One region of the Janthinobacterium sp. SUN120 genome, then DNA from elsewhere that is predicted to be linked to it. Evidence: predicted binding sites of a transcription regulator. Region 1 holds the regulator's gene; each other region holds the start of a gene.
What was found. The regulator sigma-54, encoded in region 1, starts transcription at its own class of promoters, with help from an activator protein. The targets are predictions, from matches to a motif close to TGGCANGNAANCTGCTTT.
Positions count from the first base shown of each region.

Region 2: a site for sigma-54 is predicted at 1,606-1,623, ahead of O0879_RS04655 (circularly permuted type 2 ATP-grasp protein). Genes of this name have one in related genera too.
Region 3: a site for sigma-54 is predicted at 1,917-1,934, ahead of urtA (urea ABC transporter substrate-binding protein). Genes of this name have one in related genera too.
Region 4: a site for sigma-54 is predicted at 2,575-2,592, ahead of O0879_RS10310 (EDSAP-1 family PEP-CTERM protein). Genes of this name have one in related genera too.

Region 1 is NZ_JAPUBW010000006.1:190,754-194,963, forward strand. Features, by position in the region: gene O0879_RS25325 (enoyl-CoA hydratase/isomerase family protein) at 1-787, opposite strand, end outside; gene raiA (ribosome-associated translation inhibitor RaiA) at 916-1,278, opposite strand; gene O0879_RS25335 (RNA polymerase factor sigma-54) at 1,348-2,826, opposite strand; gene lptB (LPS export ABC transporter ATP-binding protein) at 2,831-3,586, opposite strand; gene lptA (lipopolysaccharide transport periplasmic protein LptA) at 3,586-4,167, opposite strand; gene lptC (LPS export ABC transporter periplasmic protein LptC) at 4,193-4,210, opposite strand, start outside.
Region 2 is NZ_JAPUBW010000001.1:1,033,856-1,038,065, forward strand. Features, by position in the region: gene O0879_RS04645 (hypothetical protein) at 1-304, shown strand, start outside; gene O0879_RS04650 (HAMP domain-containing sensor histidine kinase) at 373-1,530, shown strand; gene O0879_RS04655 (circularly permuted type 2 ATP-grasp protein) at 1,659-3,113, shown strand; gene O0879_RS04660 (alpha-E domain-containing protein) at 3,107-4,051, shown strand; gene O0879_RS04665 (transglutaminase family protein) at 4,051-4,210, shown strand, end outside.
Region 3 is NZ_JAPUBW010000002.1:43,433-47,642, reverse strand. Features, by position in the region: gene O0879_RS09840 (transglutaminase family protein) at 1-556, shown strand, start outside; gene O0879_RS09835 (DUF4349 domain-containing protein) at 573-1,355, shown strand; gene O0879_RS09830 (hypothetical protein) at 1,433-1,627, opposite strand; gene urtA (urea ABC transporter substrate-binding protein) at 1,987-3,240, shown strand; gene urtB (urea ABC transporter permease subunit UrtB) at 3,308-4,210, shown strand, end outside.
Region 4 is NZ_JAPUBW010000002.1:137,582-141,791, reverse strand. Features, by position in the region: gene O0879_RS10320 (nitroreductase family protein) at 1-387, shown strand, start outside; gene O0879_RS10315 (EDSAP-1 family PEP-CTERM protein) at 424-1,416, opposite strand; gene O0879_RS10310 (EDSAP-1 family PEP-CTERM protein) at 1,524-2,501, opposite strand; gene O0879_RS10305 (glycosyltransferase) at 2,691-3,923, opposite strand; gene O0879_RS10300 (hypothetical protein) at 4,059-4,210, shown strand, end outside.

The sequences.
Region 1 (4,210 bases):
TGGCGAACGCACTGTCGTCCTGCGCCAGCGAAGCCATGATGGCCGCCACCGAACCCGCGCTGAAATGGCGGTCCAGCGCCGCGCGCGCCGTGGCCAGGGGAGAAACGCCTGCCTCGGCCTGGAATGGTGCCGCCAGCGCCTTGATGGCCACAGGCAAGGCCTCGCCCGGCGTCGATTCAAACAGGTCCAGCAGCGCCCCCATCTGCGCTTCGGGCAGGTAGACATCGGCCAGGCCCGTGTACAGGGCGTCGGCCGCGTTGATCGTCAAGCCCGTCAAGCCCAGGTACAGGCCCAGCTGGCCGGCCAGGCGGGACAGGAAATAACTGCCGCCCACGTCCGGAAACAGGCCGATATTGACTTCCGGCATGGCCATGCGCGTGCGGCCCGTCACGATGCGCAAGCGGTTGCCTGGCCCGGCTTGCGCCACACCCATGCCGCCGCCCATCACCACGCCATCCATCACGGCGATATACGGTTTCGGGTAGAAATGAATTAAATGATTTAAAGCATATTCTTCCGTAAAGAAATCTTCCAGCAGGGCGCTGCCGCCTTGCGGCGTGGCCAGACCCGCATCGTAAAAGAAACGGATGTCGCCACCGGCGCACAGGGCCTTATCGCTGCTGGAGCGGATCACGACGGCGTCCACCTGCGGATCGTCGCGCCAGGCCAGCAGGGCCGCGCTCAGGGCGCGCACCATCTCCAGCGACAGGGAATTCAAGGCTTTCGGACGGTCGAGCACGATGTGCCCGGTGCGGTTGCGGATGGAAGTCTGGACGAAGTCGCTCATGGCAGGCTAGAAAGAAGTGAAAGTGCGAATATTCTAATACCTGCGCGGGGAACATTGCGTTCCGCTGGGCGCAAAAAAGGGCGCAATGTGCGCCCTTAGTTGATCACAACTGCTGGAAGCGGGTGGCCTTAGACGGCGACGACGGCTTCTTCCTCGGAGTTGTCTGGCAGATGCTTGATCGCCTCTTTACCGTGCCCTTGCACTTTGGTTTTGTATTTCATCACTTGCCTATCGAGCTTGTCGATCAGGGTATCGATCGCGGCGTACAGGTCGTGCGCCAAGCTTTCCACATAGACAGTCTTGCCGCTCAAACGCAGGTTGACTTCAGCCTTTTGACGTTTTTCTTTCTCTTTGAGGTTATCCACGGTCAGAATCACGGCGATATCGATGACTTGATCGAAATGACGTTTCACGCGCTCCAGCTTCGTTTGTACGTATTCACGGATGGCTGGTGTCACTTCGAGATGATGTCCGCTGATGGTGAGATTCATACACACTCCTAAAGATGATCGGGTTCGTGCGGTCCATCCTATCCGGCCCGCAGAGGAACCGAAAAAAACTTACAAACACTTACGCAGGCTCACTGGCGGAATTTTTAATGCTTCCCGGTATTTGGCAACAGTACGTCGCGCAATCACCATGCCTTGTTCCCCCAGCATGTCCGCAATCTTACTGTCGGATAAAGGATTTTTAGGGTCTTCTGCTCCTGTCAGTTGCACGATCAATGCCCGTATCGCCGTCGATGACGCTTCGCCCCCCGCTTCGGTGGCGACGTGGCTACCAAAGAAATATTTCAACTCGAACATGCCGTGCGGGGTCAGCATGTACTTTTGAGTTGTTACCCGCGAGATAGTACTCTCGTGTAAACCCAGTGTATCAGCTATTTCACGGAGCACAAGGGGGCGCATGGCAACGGCCCCATGCGAGAAAAAGTTCTTTTGTCTTTCTACTATCGCCTGCGCCACACGCAGGATCGTGTCGAAGCGCTGGCGCATATTCTTGATCAGCCACTTGGCTTCCTGCAACTGTGCGCCCATGGCGCCCTCCCCCTTGCCCTGCTTGAGCAAGTTGGCGTACATGGCGTTGACGCGCAGGCGCGGCATGACGTCGTTGTTCAGGGTGACTTGCCAGCCATTGCGCGCGCGCTTGACGACGACGTCGGGCACCACGTAATCGGAGACGTCCGAGGCGAACACGGCGCCCGGATGCGGATTGCACTGGCGAATCACCGTCTGCGCTTCGCGCAAGTCTTCATCGTCGCAATCGAGGGCTTTTTTCAGCTTGTTGAAATCGCGCTGGGCAAACCAGGCCAGGTGCTTTTCCACGATCACGAGGGCCATGCGCCGCGTCACCATGGCGATGTGCGGCAAGCGCTTGATTTGCAGGGCCAGGCATTCGGACGCGTTGCGCGCGCCCACGCCCGGCGGATCGAAACTTTGCAGCAGCGACAAGGCCGTGCGCATCTCGTCGGCGTCGATTTCCAGCTCTTCCGGCAGGCGCGCCAGGATGTCGTCGAGCGACTCTTCCAGGTAGCCATTGTCGTCGAGCGCGTCGATGATCAGCTCGACCAGCGCGCGGTCGCGCAATTCGAGCACCGTCACGCGCATCTGCTCCATCAGGTGTTCGCGCAGCGTGCAGTGATGAGCCTCCAATTGCGGACGCGAATCTTCGTCGTCGGGCGCCTTGCCCCGGCTCGCCTCGCTCCAGTCGCTGTCGCCGCCATCCGCGGCGGCCGGGCTGTCGCCACCCTCGCCGTCAAACGCTTCCGCTTCGGCCGGCGCTGCGGGCGCCTCCTGGCCTGGTGGCTGGGGCGGCCCTTCGGCCGGTGCGGCCGTGGAGCTCAAGGCCCCGTCGGACAGCAGGCGCAGCGAACGGTCGAGCGGATCGTCGAGGCGTTCGAGCAAGGGATTGTCCGTCAGCAATTGCTCTAATTCCTGGTGCAATTCCAGGGTAGACAATTGCAACAGGCGTATCGATTGCTGCAACTGCGGCGTCAGTGCCAGGTGCTGCGAAGTGCGCAGCTGCAATGATTGTTTCATTGGCTTACATGCGGAAGTGTTCGCCCAGATAGACCCGGCGTACCGACTCGTTCGCAATGATGTCGTCGGGGCGTCCCGACGCCAGCACCGAGCCCTGGTTGATGATGTAGGCGCGGTCGCAAATACCCAGCGTCTCACGCACATTATGATCGGTAATCAGCACGCCGATATTGCGCTCCTTCAAGAAACGCACGATGCGCTGGATCTCGATCACGGCGATCGGATCGACGCCGGCGAACGGCTCGTCGAGCAGCACGAAACGGGGATCGGTGGCCAGCGCGCGGGCGATTTCCACGCGGCGGCGTTCGCCACCGGACAGGGACAGCGCCTGGTTCTCGCGCAGCTTTTCAATCTGCAGGTCGGCCAGCAATTTATCCAGCCGTTCCTCGATCTCGGCCTTCGTCAGCGGACGGCCTTCGACGGTCTGGATTTCCAGCACGGCGCGGATATTGTCTTCCACCGTCAGCTTGCGGAAGACGGACGCTTCCTGCGGCAGGTAGGACAGGCCCATCTGTGCGCGGCGGTGGATCGGCAGGCTGGAGATATCCACGCCGCTGATATCGATGCTGCCGCCATCGGACGGCACCAGGCCGACGATCATGTAGAACGAGGTGGTCTTGCCGGCGCCGTTCGGGCCCAGCAAGCCCACCACTTCGCCGCATTCGACTTGCAGCGAGACATCATGCACGACTTGCCGCTTGCCATAGGTTTTTTGCAGCCCGCGAACGATCAGGGTGCTGCCGCAACGTGTATTTTCCATTATTTCTTTCCTGGCGCGGGCGTGGCCGGCGCTTTCTCCGCTGCCGGCGCCTTGGTCTTCGGCTGGATCACCATGCGCACGCTGCCGCCATCGGCGGTGCTGGTGCCGCTGTTGGAATTTTCCATCGCAAATTCTTCCTTGCGGCTGTCATACGAGATGAAGGCGCCGTTGGCCACATCGGTGACTTTCGCCCCTTCCAGGCGCGTCAGCTTGGCTCTGGAAAACAGTTTCACCACTTCCGTCTTGTTGTCGTATTCCACGCGCTCCGCTTCGCCTTCGACCCACAGGTCGCCCGCGCCATCGCGCTTCTGGCGGAAGGTCGCGAGCTTGCCGGGATCGGCCCAGAAGGTGATGAACTGGTAGCCTTGCGGGTCTTCCGTGATCAGGGCCCGGCCCGCCTTCATGGTCAGGGTACCCTTGACCAGCACGACGTCACCCGTCAGGGTGCGCACCTGCTTGATGTCATCGACGTGGCCGCTGCGTGCCGTGATGACGGCTTCCTTCTCGGAATCGGCCTTCTCGGCATGCGCCACGCCCATGATGGCCAGCGAAAATACGGTCAACAGCAAGATGTTCTTCATAATATGGTTTCCTTGTTTCATTCTGTCATTTTGCCGCCGCGGC
Region 2 (4,210 bases), on a different contig from region 1:
GACGGGCCTGTTCCTGCACGTGGAACTGGTGCAGCCGCGCAACTCCGTGCCCGGCGGCGGCAAGGGCAACGATGGCCTGGCGCCCGATCCCGGCTTTACGCCTGCGCAATACGACCGCCTGGCCCTGCTGTACATCGCCGCCAGCGTGCGCAAGGGAACGTGGCTGATTCCCGCCTTCCACGCCGTGCTCGATACAGGGTTTGCGAATGGTCATGATGACCCACAGAACTTTTCGCTGACCGAGTGGTCAGCCTCGCTTTCCCGCCTGTATGCGGCCTTGCGCCAGGCCGATACTGGACAATAAAGCGTTTCCCCGCCGGCTGATTAGGCGCATACTATTGCAAGCATAGTCACTGCGGTCAGGGAGGCCAGGTGAGCATCAGCACGGATCATCATGCGGGTCGCCAGGTTGGCGCGCACCAGCCATTGCAGCGCGCGCAGCGCATCTTCGCCATGCGCGACGCCGTCCTCGAGGCCTGGGAACAGCGCGTGCGCGCCAGCGTGCGCGGCGCGGACCAGCTGCTCACGCCCATACTCATCAATACCTTGCCGGCCTTTTTCGACAACCTGGCCGAAGCCCTCACCCCCGGCCACCCGCGCGACAACGCCGCCAGCAACAGCAACGTGCCGGCCGTGCATGGCAACGAACGGGCGCGCATGACCAATTACGGCCCGGAACAGGTGATCCAGGAATACCAGATCTTCCGCGACTGCTTCGCCGCCACTGCGCATGAGTCCGGCATCACCCTGCGCAGCAAGGATTGGCAAGTGATCAACAAGTCGATCGATGTGGGCATCCGCGAATCGATACGCGAATTTACCAGCATGCACGAAAGCTTCCGGCGTCGCGTCGCGGCCGGCCTGTCGCACGACATGCGCAATCCCCTGGCCGTCATCAGCACCAGCGCCCAGCTGCTGTTCAGGCCAGCCGACCCGGAACGGGTGGTATTGCTGGCGCACAAGATTGTCGAGCACAGCAAGCGGCTCGACAGCATGATCGAGGAATTGCTCGATGGCCTCAGCTACCACCAGGGCCAGCAGCTGCCGCTGGTGCTGAGCCAATTCGACGTGCTGCCGCTGGTACACGCCGTGGCCGGCCAGGTCAACTTGCAGCGGCCGGACAAATGCCGGGTCAGCGGGCAAGCCGTCACCGGCTGGTGGTGCGAGAACTCGCTGCGGCGGGCGCTGGAAAACCTGCTCGGCAATGCCCTCAAGTATGGCGACGACACGCCCATCAGTGTGCACGTGGAAGCGGTCCACGAACGCCTGATCGTCACCGTCCACAATGGCGGCCAGGCCATCGCGCCGGAACAGGCCGCACGCATCTTCGACTACTTGCGCCGCGAAAACGACAACCCCGCGCCAGGCTGGGGCATCGGCCTGCCCTTCGTGCAAAGCGTGGCGGAAAGCCACGGCGGCAGCATCGCCGTCGACAGCGCGTCCGAAACAGGCACCAGCTTCATCTTCGACGTGCCCGTCGATTGCCGCCCCTTCGTCCCGTCCGCCGACGTCCCCAAGAGTGGCGCCTAGTGCACTGAATTGGTGCAAGGAATGGCGCGACGCCACAAAAGTGGTCATATTTACACCTGTTCACGCCCGCCCTGTTGGCACGCTTCCTGCTGAGCTATACCCAGACACGGCTCAAGGGAAATCACAACATGGCAAATTTTTTCAATGAAATGACTGCAAATGAAGTGGGTACGGACAGCAAGGTACGTGAACACTATCGTGAATTCAGCAATTGGCTGGAACAGCAATCGCCCGAGACCATCGCCCGCAAGCGGGCCGAAGCCGACCTCACGTTCCGGAGGGTCGGCATCACGTTCGCCGTCTACGGCGACGATGCCGGCACGGAACGCCTGATTCCGTTCGACACCATCCCCCGCATCATCCCCGCCGCCGAATGGGCGCAGATGCAGACGGGCCTGGTGCAGCGCGTGCAAGCCTTGAACATGTTCATCCATGATATTTATCATGAGCAAAACATCATCAAGGCGGGCATCATTCCCGCCGAGCAAATCTACAAGAATGCCCAGTACCGCCCGGAAATGCAGGGCATTTCCGTCGCTTCCGACATCTACGCCCACATCGCGGGCGTCGACATCGTGCGCGCCGGCCAGGGCGAATTCTATGTACTGGAAGACAATTTGCGCGTGCCCTCCGGCGTGTCCTACATGCTGGAAGACCGCAAGATGATGATGCGGCTGTTCCCGGAACTGTTCGCGCGCAACCGCATCGCCCCCGTCGACCATTACCCGGACATGCTGCTCGACAACCTGCGTTCCGTCGCGCCCATGGGCGTGGACGACCCGACGGTCGTCGTCATGACGCCCGGCATGTACAACTCCGCCTACTTCGAGCATGCGTTTTTGGCCCAGCAAATGGGCGTGGAACTGGTCGAAGGCAAGGATTTGTTTGTCAACGATAATTCCGTATACATGCGCACGACGCGCGGGCCGAAGAGGGTCGACGTCATCTACCGCCGGGTGGACGACGATTTCCTCGACCCGCTGGCCTTCCGTTCCGACTCCTCGCTGGGCGTGCCAGGCCTGCTCTCCGTCTACCGCGCAGGCCGCGTGACCCTGGCGAACGCCATCGGCACGGGCGTGGCCGACGACAAGTCGATCTATCCTTTTGTGCCCGACATGATCAAGTTTTACTTGTCGCAGGAACCGATCCTCAACAACGTACCCACGTACCAATGCCGCAAACCGGCCGATTTGTCCTACGTGCTGGCGAATTTGCCGACACTGGTGGTCAAGGAAGTGCATGGCGCGGGCGGCTACGGCATGCTGGTGGGGCCGGCGTCCAGCCTGGCGCAGATCGAGGATTTCCGCCAGCGCCTGCTGGCCAATCCGGGCGGCTACATCGCCCAGCCGACACTTGCCCTGTCCGCCTGCCCCACGTATGTCGAGGCCGGCATTGCGCCGCGCCACATCGATTTGCGGCCGTTCGTGCTGTCCGGCAAGACAATTTCCATGGTGCCGGGCGGCCTGACCCGCGTGGCGCTCGGTGAAGGCTCGCTGGTGGTCAATTCCTCGCAAGGGGGCGGCACCAAGGATACCTGGGTATTGGAAGCCACATCCGCTTTTGCAGGAGAGAAAACATGCTGAGCCGCACCGCCGATCATTTATTCTGGATGGCCCGCTACACGGAGCGGGCGGAAAACACGGCGCGCATGCTCGACGTCAACATGCAGACATCGATGCTGCCCCAGTCCGAGCAGGACGCGGAACAAGGCTGGCGCGCCACCTTGGGCATTTCCGAGCTGCAAAGCGCGTACGACCACAAATATGGCCGCTTCCACACGCGCGACGTGCTCGATTTCATGGTGCGCGACCCGAACAACCCGTCTTCCATCCTGGCCTGCCTGACGGGTGCGCGCGAAAATGCCCGCGCCGTACGGGGCACCTTGACGACGGAAGTGTGGGAAATCCAGAACGCCACCTGGCTCGACATGCAAAAGCGCCTGAAGAGCAATCTGCTGGAAACGGACCCCAGCCAGTTCTTCGAATGGGTGAAATACCGCTCGCACCTGTCGCGCGGCGTGACCCTGGGCACCATGCTCAAGGATGAAGCCATCCACTTCATCCGCCTGGGCACCTTCCTGGAGCGGGCCGACAACACGGCGCGCATCCTCGACGTGAAGTTCCACGGCGCGCGCGACACGTCGAAAGACATCACCCAGCGCGATTTCTACTACTGGGCGGCCCTGTTGCGCTCCGTGTCCGGCTTCGAAATCTACCGCAAGGTCTACCGCGACGTGATCACGCCGGCACGGGTGGCGGAATTGCTGATGCTGCGCGGCGACATGCCCAGGTCGCTCTTGGCCTGCATGGATGACGTGGTGGAAAACCTGAAACATATCCGCAACGACGTGTCGGCCGATACGGAGCGTTTCGCCGGCAAACTGCATGCGGAGCTGAAATTCGGCCATATCGACGACATCATGAAGGCGGGCTTGCACCATACATTGACGGAATTTCTGGAAAACATCTATGACCTGGGCAACCGGGTCAGCCGCGACTTCCTCGTTCCCTTGGCGGCCTGATGCAGCTCACTATCCGCCACGAAACCCATTACGCCTATAGTGCGCCGCTGGCCTACACCATCCAGCAGCTGCACCTGACGCCGCGTATCGAGCCGCAGCAGCGCGCCCTGTCCTGGCATATTTCCACGCCGGGCCAGTGCCACGCCTACACGGATGCCT
Region 3 (4,210 bases), on a different contig from region 1:
CGACAGCGACCATCCTGCCGTGCGCGCCAGGGCGGCCGCACTGGCGGAGGGCGCCGTGGGCGACGCCGCGATCGCGGCCCGCTGCTTTGCCTTCGTGCGCGACGAGGTGGCCCACAGCTGGGATTACCGGCGCAATCCCGTCACCTGCCGCGCTTCCGACGTCTTGCAGCATGGCACGGGCTACTGCTATGCGAAGAGCCATCTGCTGGCCGCGCTGCTGCGCGCCAACGGTATTCCTGCCGGCCTGTGCTACCAGCGCCTGGCCGTGGGCGAGGTGGGGCCGCCGTTCTGCCTGCATGGCTTGAATGCCGTGTATCTGCAAGAGTTTGGCTGGTACCGCATCGATGCGCGCGGCAACAAGCCCGGCGTCGCTGCCGCCTTCACGCCGCCACGGGAACAGCTGGCCTTTCCCGTGCTGGCGCCCGAAGAGCGCGACTTGCCGGAAATCTGGCCGGAACCGTTGCCGCAGGTGGTGGCGTCCTTGACTTGCCATGCGACCGTGCAGGATGTGGCGGCGCACTTGCCCGATATCGAATTGTTGCCGCTGCAAAAATAATCCAAAGAAAGAAATCATGAAAAAAATATCCATATGCCTGTTTGGACTGTTGCTGCTGGCCGGCTGCGGCAGCAAGGGCGAGAGCGGCGGGCAATCGAGCGCCGCGCGTCTCGATGGCAAGGAAAAGGGCAGCGAGTTTCTTGCCTATGAGCATAATGTCAGCGTCGATACGCACGAAGCGCAAGTGCGTCCCCTGTATGAAAAAGTGGTCGCCGCCTGCAAGGCCGATACGGAAAACGGCTGCCTGCTGCTCGATTCCAGCGTCGACAGCGGCCGCTACGTGCATGCGCGCATCAGCATGCGCGCCAAGCCGGCCGGCATCAAGAAGCTGGTCGCGCTGGTCGCGGCCGAAGGCGACGTCACCAGCCAGGGCACCAAGGTGGAAGACCTGGGCCGTCCGGTGCTCGACAGCAAGAAACGCCTGGAAATGCTCAAGCAATACCAGGCGCAGCTGCAAGACCTGGAAAAGCGCTCGGGCACCAACGTCGATGCCCTCATCAAGGTGACCAAGGAGCTGGCCACCGTGCAAGTGGAGCTGGAGCAGGCGACGGCCGCCAACGCGCTGTTGATGCAGCGCATCGATACGGACTTGTTGAACGTGGCCATCAGCGCCGAAGGCAAGCAATCGTTCTGGCGGCCCGTCAAGCGCGCGCTGGGCAATTTCACGGAAAACCTGTCGGAAGGCGTGGCCAACGCCATCACGGCCATGGCCTACATCCTGCCGTGGCTGATCGCTTTCGTGCTGCTGTTCCCGCTGGGCCGCAAGGGCTGGCGCCGTTTGCGCGGCATCAAGCGCTAGGCGCGCGCCGCAGACGTGAACAGGGCCTGCGCGCGGCAGGCCCTGGAACGGCGTCACATGCTTGCCGCGCGGCTTGATCAGGCGCTGCGGTTCGCCGGGTTGGCAGACACGACTTCGGCCGCTTTTTTCGGACGTTTCTTGATATTGCTGCCCGTACTGCCTTCATCGTCGACCTTGACCTGGCTCGTGCTTACGCCGCCCGCCGGGGCCGTAGGTGCGGCACATGCGCTCAACAGCAACAGGGCGCACACGCCCGCGATCATATTTTTCATGAGTGAACTACCTAAGTGAGTTAAGTAAAGGGAAAGAAGCAAGTGCCACGCTGATTTCAGTTTACTTACGCCGCCAAGCAATGCGACATAAGAGAGTCACATCTTAGTGCGCTTATCAAGAAAGCTCAATTATTTTTTAGGTAATTACATATTGGCATTTCCTCGCCGTTTTTCCTGGAGAGGGCCCCCCCCCCCCCCGGATTCCCCAGGAAGTAGCGCTGCCGCACCAAAACGGTGGGCCGCGCGCCACCCTTGCCGCCCAGTCCCCGCAACTCCAGGGCAATGTGCCTGGCATGCATTCTGCTTTAACAACATCGCAGGCCCAGCTCGACCCCCACGAACCCATCACAGGAGTCCCCATGTCACGACGCATCATCCTGAAAGCGGCCGCCGCCGGCGCACTGGCCCTGGCCACGTCCACTTATATGCAGGCAGCCCTGGCCGCCGATACGATCAAGGTGGGCATTTTGCACTCCCTGTCGGGCACCATGGCCATTTCCGAAACGTCGCTCAAGGATGTGGCGCTGATGACGATTGCCGAGATCAATGCCAAAGGCGGCGTGCTGGGCAAGAAGCTGGAAGCCGTCGTCGTCGATCCCGCATCGAACTGGCCCTTGTTTGCGGAAAAAGCGCGCCAGCTGGTGGCGCAGGATAAAGTGGCTGTCGTGTTCGGCTGCTGGACGTCCGTGTCGCGCAAGTCGGTGTTGCCTGTGTTCAAGGAACTCAACAGCTTGCTGTTTTACCCGGTGCAATACGAGGGCGAGGAACTGGAAAAGAACGTGTTCTATACGGGCGCCGCGCCGAACCAGCAGGCGATACCCGCCGTGGAATACCTGATGAGCAAGGATGGCGGCGGCGCCAAGCGCTTCGTGCTGCTGGGCACGGATTACGTGTATCCGCGCACCACCAACAAGATCTTGCGCGCCTTCCTGAAAAGCAAAGGTGTCAAGGATAGCGACATCAGCGAGGTCTACACGCCGTTCGGCCACGCCGACTATCAAACCATCGTCGCCAACATCAAGAAGTTTTCCACGGGCGGCAAGACGGCCGTCATTTCCACCATCAATGGCGATTCCAACGTCCCGTTCTACAAGGAACTGGGCAATGCGGGCTTGAAAGCCACGGACGTGCCCGTCGTCGCGTTTTCCGTGGGCGAGGAAGAGTTGCGCGGCATCGATACCAAGCCGCTGCTCGGTCATCTGGCGGCCTGGAATTATTTTGAATCCGTCAAGAATCCCGTCAATACGGCCTTCATCAAGCAGTGGAAGGTGTATGCGGTGGCGCAAAAGCTGCCGAACGCGGGTTCGGTGGTGACGAACGACCCGATGGAAGCGACGTATGTCGGCATCCACATGTGGGCGCAAGCCGTGGAAAAGGCGAAATCGACGGATACGGACAAGGTGATCGCCGCCATGGCCGGCCAGAGCGTCAAGGCGCCGTCGGGCTTTACCCTGACCATGGATGCCACGAATCACCACTTGCACAAGCCCGTGATGATCGGCGAAATCAAGGCTGATGGGCAATTCAATGTCGTGTGGAAAACCAAGGAAGCAATACGCGCCCAGCCGTGGAGCCCGTTTATCAAGGGCAATGAGGGCAAGCAAAAGCTGTAAAAGCCACGCCGGCGCCATCGGGCATGCGTCCGGTGGCGCCGACCATCAACGCTTTCCCGGGATATCAATGAGGCTATTCACATCGCTGCTGGTCTTCGCCTGCCTGTGCCTGTCGTCCATGGCGCAGGCCGCCATCCCTCCCGACCTGCTCAAGCCGCTGGCCGGCGACGATCCCGACGCCCGTGTCGCCGCCGTCGCGCAGATCGCCGCCCTTGCCACGCCCGAGGCCGCCCATGTGCTGCAAGCCTTGCAGGACGACGCGTTATACGCCACACCCGACGGCAAGGTGTATATCGTCGACGGCGAGCAGGCGCTTGACCCGGCGCTCGGCAAGAACGTGCCGCTGCCCGACGGCATCGATGGCGTGATGGTCAACAACCGCTTGCGCTCGGCCGTGGCAGGCGCCTTGTCGGGGCTGAAACTGCTGGCGCCGGAACGTGCCGAACGGCTGGCGGCCGCGCAAGCGTTGCAAAAGGCGGTTGATCCCGCGCAGCTTCCCTTGATCCGCGCGGCGCTGGCGCAGGAAAACGATGCTGAGATCACACAGATATTGCAGGTGCTGATTGCCAGCGCCAACCTGCATGCGCCCGACGTCGCCACGCGCAAGGTCGCCGTGCAGGCGCTGGCCGGCAGCAGCGATGCGCGCCTGCTGCCCGTGCTGCAAGCCATGCTGGAGAAAGGGCCAGATGGCAAGGCCGGAGAGCCGGACGAGGCCGTGCAACTGGCCGCCATCGAGACCATGCGCCAGATCAAGGGACGAGTGGCGCGCATGGAGTTCGCCGGCAATGTGTTTTACGGCATTTCGCTGGGCAGCGTGCTGCTGCTGGCGGCCCTGGGCCTGGCCATCACGTTCGGCTTGATGGGCATCATCAACATGGCGCATGGCGAACTGCTGATGATAGGCGCTTACACGACGTATCTGTGCCAGCTGTTTTTCCGCAACTTCCTGCCCGGCGTGCAGGACTGGTAT
Region 4 (4,210 bases), on a different contig from region 1:
ATGGACTTGCTGCCGGGCCTGTATTGCGCCGCCCATTTCGCGCTGCTGGCCGAGGCGTCGCCGCGCCACATCGACGATTACGTGGCGGCCGGGCGCGCCATGCAGCGCTTCTGGCTGACGGCCACGCAACTGGGCCTGCAATTGCAGCCGGAACTGACGCCGCTGATCTTTGCCCGCTATGTGCGCGAACGGCGCGCCTTTTCGCGCACCGATGGCCTGCAGGAGCTGGCGCAGGAGCTGGCCGTGCGCTGCCAGGCCGTGCTGGGGGCGGCCGCGCTGGATCGGGCCGTGTTTCTCGGGCGCATAGGCGCCGGCCCGGCGGCCAGTGCGCGCTCGCTGCGCCGTCCGCTGCAAGACTTGCTGGTGGCGCCAACGGCGGGGCGGTGAGGCGCGCGTGACGCCATGCTCGCGCCTGGCGCCCCGTCAGCGCCGCCGCCGGGGCTCCAGGCCGGCCAGCGCCAGCAGGCCGGCCGCCAGCAACGGCAAGGTGCCCGGCAGCGCCATGGGCGTGACGCCTGGCACATAGGCCAGTTCGGAACTGTTCAGCATATTCAACACCAGTGTGTAGCTGCCGGCCGCCAGTCTGTCCGTGACGGCGCCGTACTGCCCGCCGCACGTCGTGCCGACGCCCGTGCCCGTGGGCGCGCCGCAGCCGCTGGGATCGTAGGTGAACATGCTGCCGCTGGTGAGCGGCGTTTGCGCGTAGCCCGTGTTGAGGCTGGCCGCATCGGCCAGTTCTGTGCCGCCCAGGATGCCGGAGCCGAGCTTGCCGTCGGGCGCCCAGCTGAAGACGATCTGGCCATGTTCATCGATGATGCTGAACGTCATCGCCATATTCGTCGTGGCCGCCGAACCTGTGCCGGCCAGCGCGTCCAGGTACAGTTGCATGAAGGGCAGGGCCTGGAAGTCGAAGGCCAGGGTCGCGCCCGGTTGGCCGACGACGAAATTGACGGTCATCGCGGTGCTGGAACCGTTGCGCCCCGAGGCGTCGGCGCTGCCGCCGCCCGTCAGGAAGGTTTCTGCCGCGTTCACGGTATGCGTGCTGGTTGAGCCCGGTGGGAAGGGGGGGATTTGCGAGGCGACGATTTGCGCCTCGCCGCGCGCATACGAGGCGTTGCCCATGCCTTGCGGGGTAAAGTCGTTCTCTCCCTTGGTGACGGCGCCGCGTTTCGCCTGCGGCGCGTCGATCTCGTTGCTGCCGCCATTGATGACGCTGCTGCCATTGAGCGTGGCGGTGGTGCGCGACAGGTCGATGTTGCTGAGCAGGGTGACGGAGCCGGAGGGATTGCTGATGACCAGGCCAAAGACGCTGGTGTACGAATAGCCGTAGGCGGCGGCGCCGGCAGGGCCGCTGCTGGCCAGCAATAGCAAGCTCAGCAGGAGCATGGGCAATCGGGTACAAGAAAATGTAGTCATGAAAATCCTCATCTCCTGGTCGGCCGCGTTGTAAGGAAAACCGACAGGCTTGCCACATGAAAAAGGCGAGGAAACTCCCTCGCCTGTGCATCCCCCTGTTGCCTGGTTCAGGCGCTGACTTTGCGGCGGCTGGCATAGCCCAGGCCGGCCAGGCCCAGGCCCAGCAGCGCCAGGGTGCCCGGTTCCGGCGCCTGTTTGACCAGGTCCACGCTCTCCACCGCATTCAAGGTCAAGGTGTAGTTGCCGGCCGCGAGGGCATTGCTGACGGCGTTGAAGTTGCCGCCGCAAGTCGTGCCCACGCCGGTGCCGCCAGGCGTACCGCAACCGGTGGGGTTATACGTAAACAGGTTGCCGCGCGTCAGGAAGTTGGTCGCCAGGCCGGTGTTCAGGTTGGCCGCATCGGCGTTTTCCGTGCCACCGAAGATGCCGGAGCCGACGACGCCGTCGGGTGTCCAGTTGAAGACGGTCGCACCGGTCGAGTTGGTGATGGTAATGGTCATCACCAGGTTGGCCGTCGCGGTGGACAGTTGTCCCACTGTGCTTTGCAGGAAGACTTGCATGAATGGCGAGGAGAAGAAGTCAAAGCTCAGCGTTGCCGTGGGCGAACCGACGACGAAGTTGACGGAGAAGCCCGTGGTCGAGCCGTTGCGGCCGGACGCGTCGGCCGTGCCGGCTGGGCCGGCCAGGTGGGCCTCGGCCACGTTTACCGCCTGCGTGGAGGTGGAGCCGGGCGGGAACGAGGGAAACTGCGTGCTGACGATCTGCGCATCGCCGCGCGAGTAGTTGCCCGAGGCGCCCTGTTGCGTGAAATTGTTTTCCCCTTTGGTCACGGCGCCGATGGCGGCGCGGGGCGAGTCGAGCAGGCCGGGACCGCCATTGATGACGCTGACGCCATTCAGGGTGGCCGTGGCGCGCGAGATCGTGGTGCTGTTCAGGGCGGTGATCGAGCCCGTGGCGGCGACGATCTGCAAGCCGAAGATGTTGTTGTAGGCGTAGCCGTAGGCGCCCGCCTGTGCGCTACCGGCGGCGCACAACATGGCCAGTGCGGCCGCGGCGGGAAGCAGTTTCAGTTTCGAGAGTTTCATTGTATTCACCTCGTGGTTGAGTGAGTCTGGAAGTGTTGCCTGAGTCCTGTCTGCAGGTGCTCATGGCCAGACTTAAGCGACTTCCATGCCAACGCATGAGGTTCTTTTGAAATCAAGGACTTGGCGTGCTTTTGTTGACGTGCTGCAGGTGTTGCCGGACTCTCTGTAAGAAAAGCCGACGCCAGCCCGTCAAGGCTGGCCGCCTTGCGGCGAAAGCCCCAGCAGGGCGTGCAGATGGGGCAGCAAGCGTTGCCCTGGCACATAGTCGCGCATGGCCATGGCCAGCTGGCGCGCCGCCAGCCTGGCCCGGCCATCGTCGAGCATGCGCGTGGCGGCATGGCGCAGGGCGGTTTCATGGAAGCGGTCGGCGCGCAGCAGCAGGCCGGCGCCGGTCCCCGCGATGCCGTGCATGTTGAGGAATTGGTCGAGGTTGCCGGCGATGCCGATGACGGGCACGCCCGCCGTCAGCGCCTGCTGGCTGGTGGGGCTGCCGCCGTTGCAGATCACCAGGCTGGCGCGCCGCGCCGCCGCGTCGCCCGGCAAGAAGGGCGCGACATGGGCATTCGGCGGCACGGCATCGACGCGGCCGGTGCCGGCCGTGGCCGCCAATACGGTGACGGGCAGGGGCGCCAGCGCGTGCAGCACGCGCGGCAGCAATTGCCCCTGGCCGGAACTGCCCAGGGTGACGTAGATGATGGGTCGTCCACTGCTCAGTTCCGGGCGCTGCCACCAGTCCGGCAAGTCGAGCGGCGGCGCCCAGATGATGGGGCCCAGGTAGTCGTGCGTGGACGGCATGGCGTGCGGCGGGAACAGTTGCGGAATATCCGCGTACAGGGTGCGGTCCGCATCCGTATAGATGCGCCGCAGGTCGCTGCCCAGCGAGGGCAGGCCATGGCGGCGGCGCACGTGGTTCAGCGGCACGGCATGCGAGGCGAAGGCCAGCGGGCGGATTAGGCGGAACAGGGGGGCTGCCAGCCAGATGGGCAGCAGGCGGGTCAGGGGCAGGCTGGGCACCGTGTAGTGCTGGCGCACGTACGGACTCCAGTAGGCATTGCTGACGGTGAGGTAGGGAATGCGCTGCAGGCGCGCGCTGACGGACAGCGACAGGCGGAAGTCGCCGATCACGAGATCGGGCTGGACGGTATTGAGCAGGCGCAAGTCGTCTTCCACATATGCGTGCAGGGTGCTTTCCGTGTAGACGGGCTTGCCGTGCGCCAAGGCCTGTAGGAATTGCAGCGATGAAATACTGTCGATGCGCCAGCGGCGAAAGGGCGCTTGCTTGAAGCAAAAGTCATAGCCATCGGCGCAGGCAAAATGCACCTCATATTTGTCCTCGTCGAGTCCCTGGGCCAGGCTCAGGGGGCGGCCGACGTGGGCCAGGGTCACTGCCTCGGCCATAAAGAGGATTTTCTTGCGCGCCATGGGGATCGCTTGCATTCGCAGGAGAGAGACCTGCCAGGTTGGAGTGGCGCCGCGCCGTTTAGTTCCCGCGGCGGCTTGCCACTGGCGGGCGCCAGGATTTGGCCGCATCGGCTAGAGTGGGGCAAAGGAGGTCACATGCAAACCCAATTCCGTCCTGCCCTGTTGCGTGCGCACAGCACGCCCGAACCCGATATGCCGCCACCGCCGGAAGGCGATCCCGTCACGCCGCCGCCGGAAACGCCGCCCCATATCGAGCCCGTGCCCGTCGAGGAGCCGACGCCGCCGCC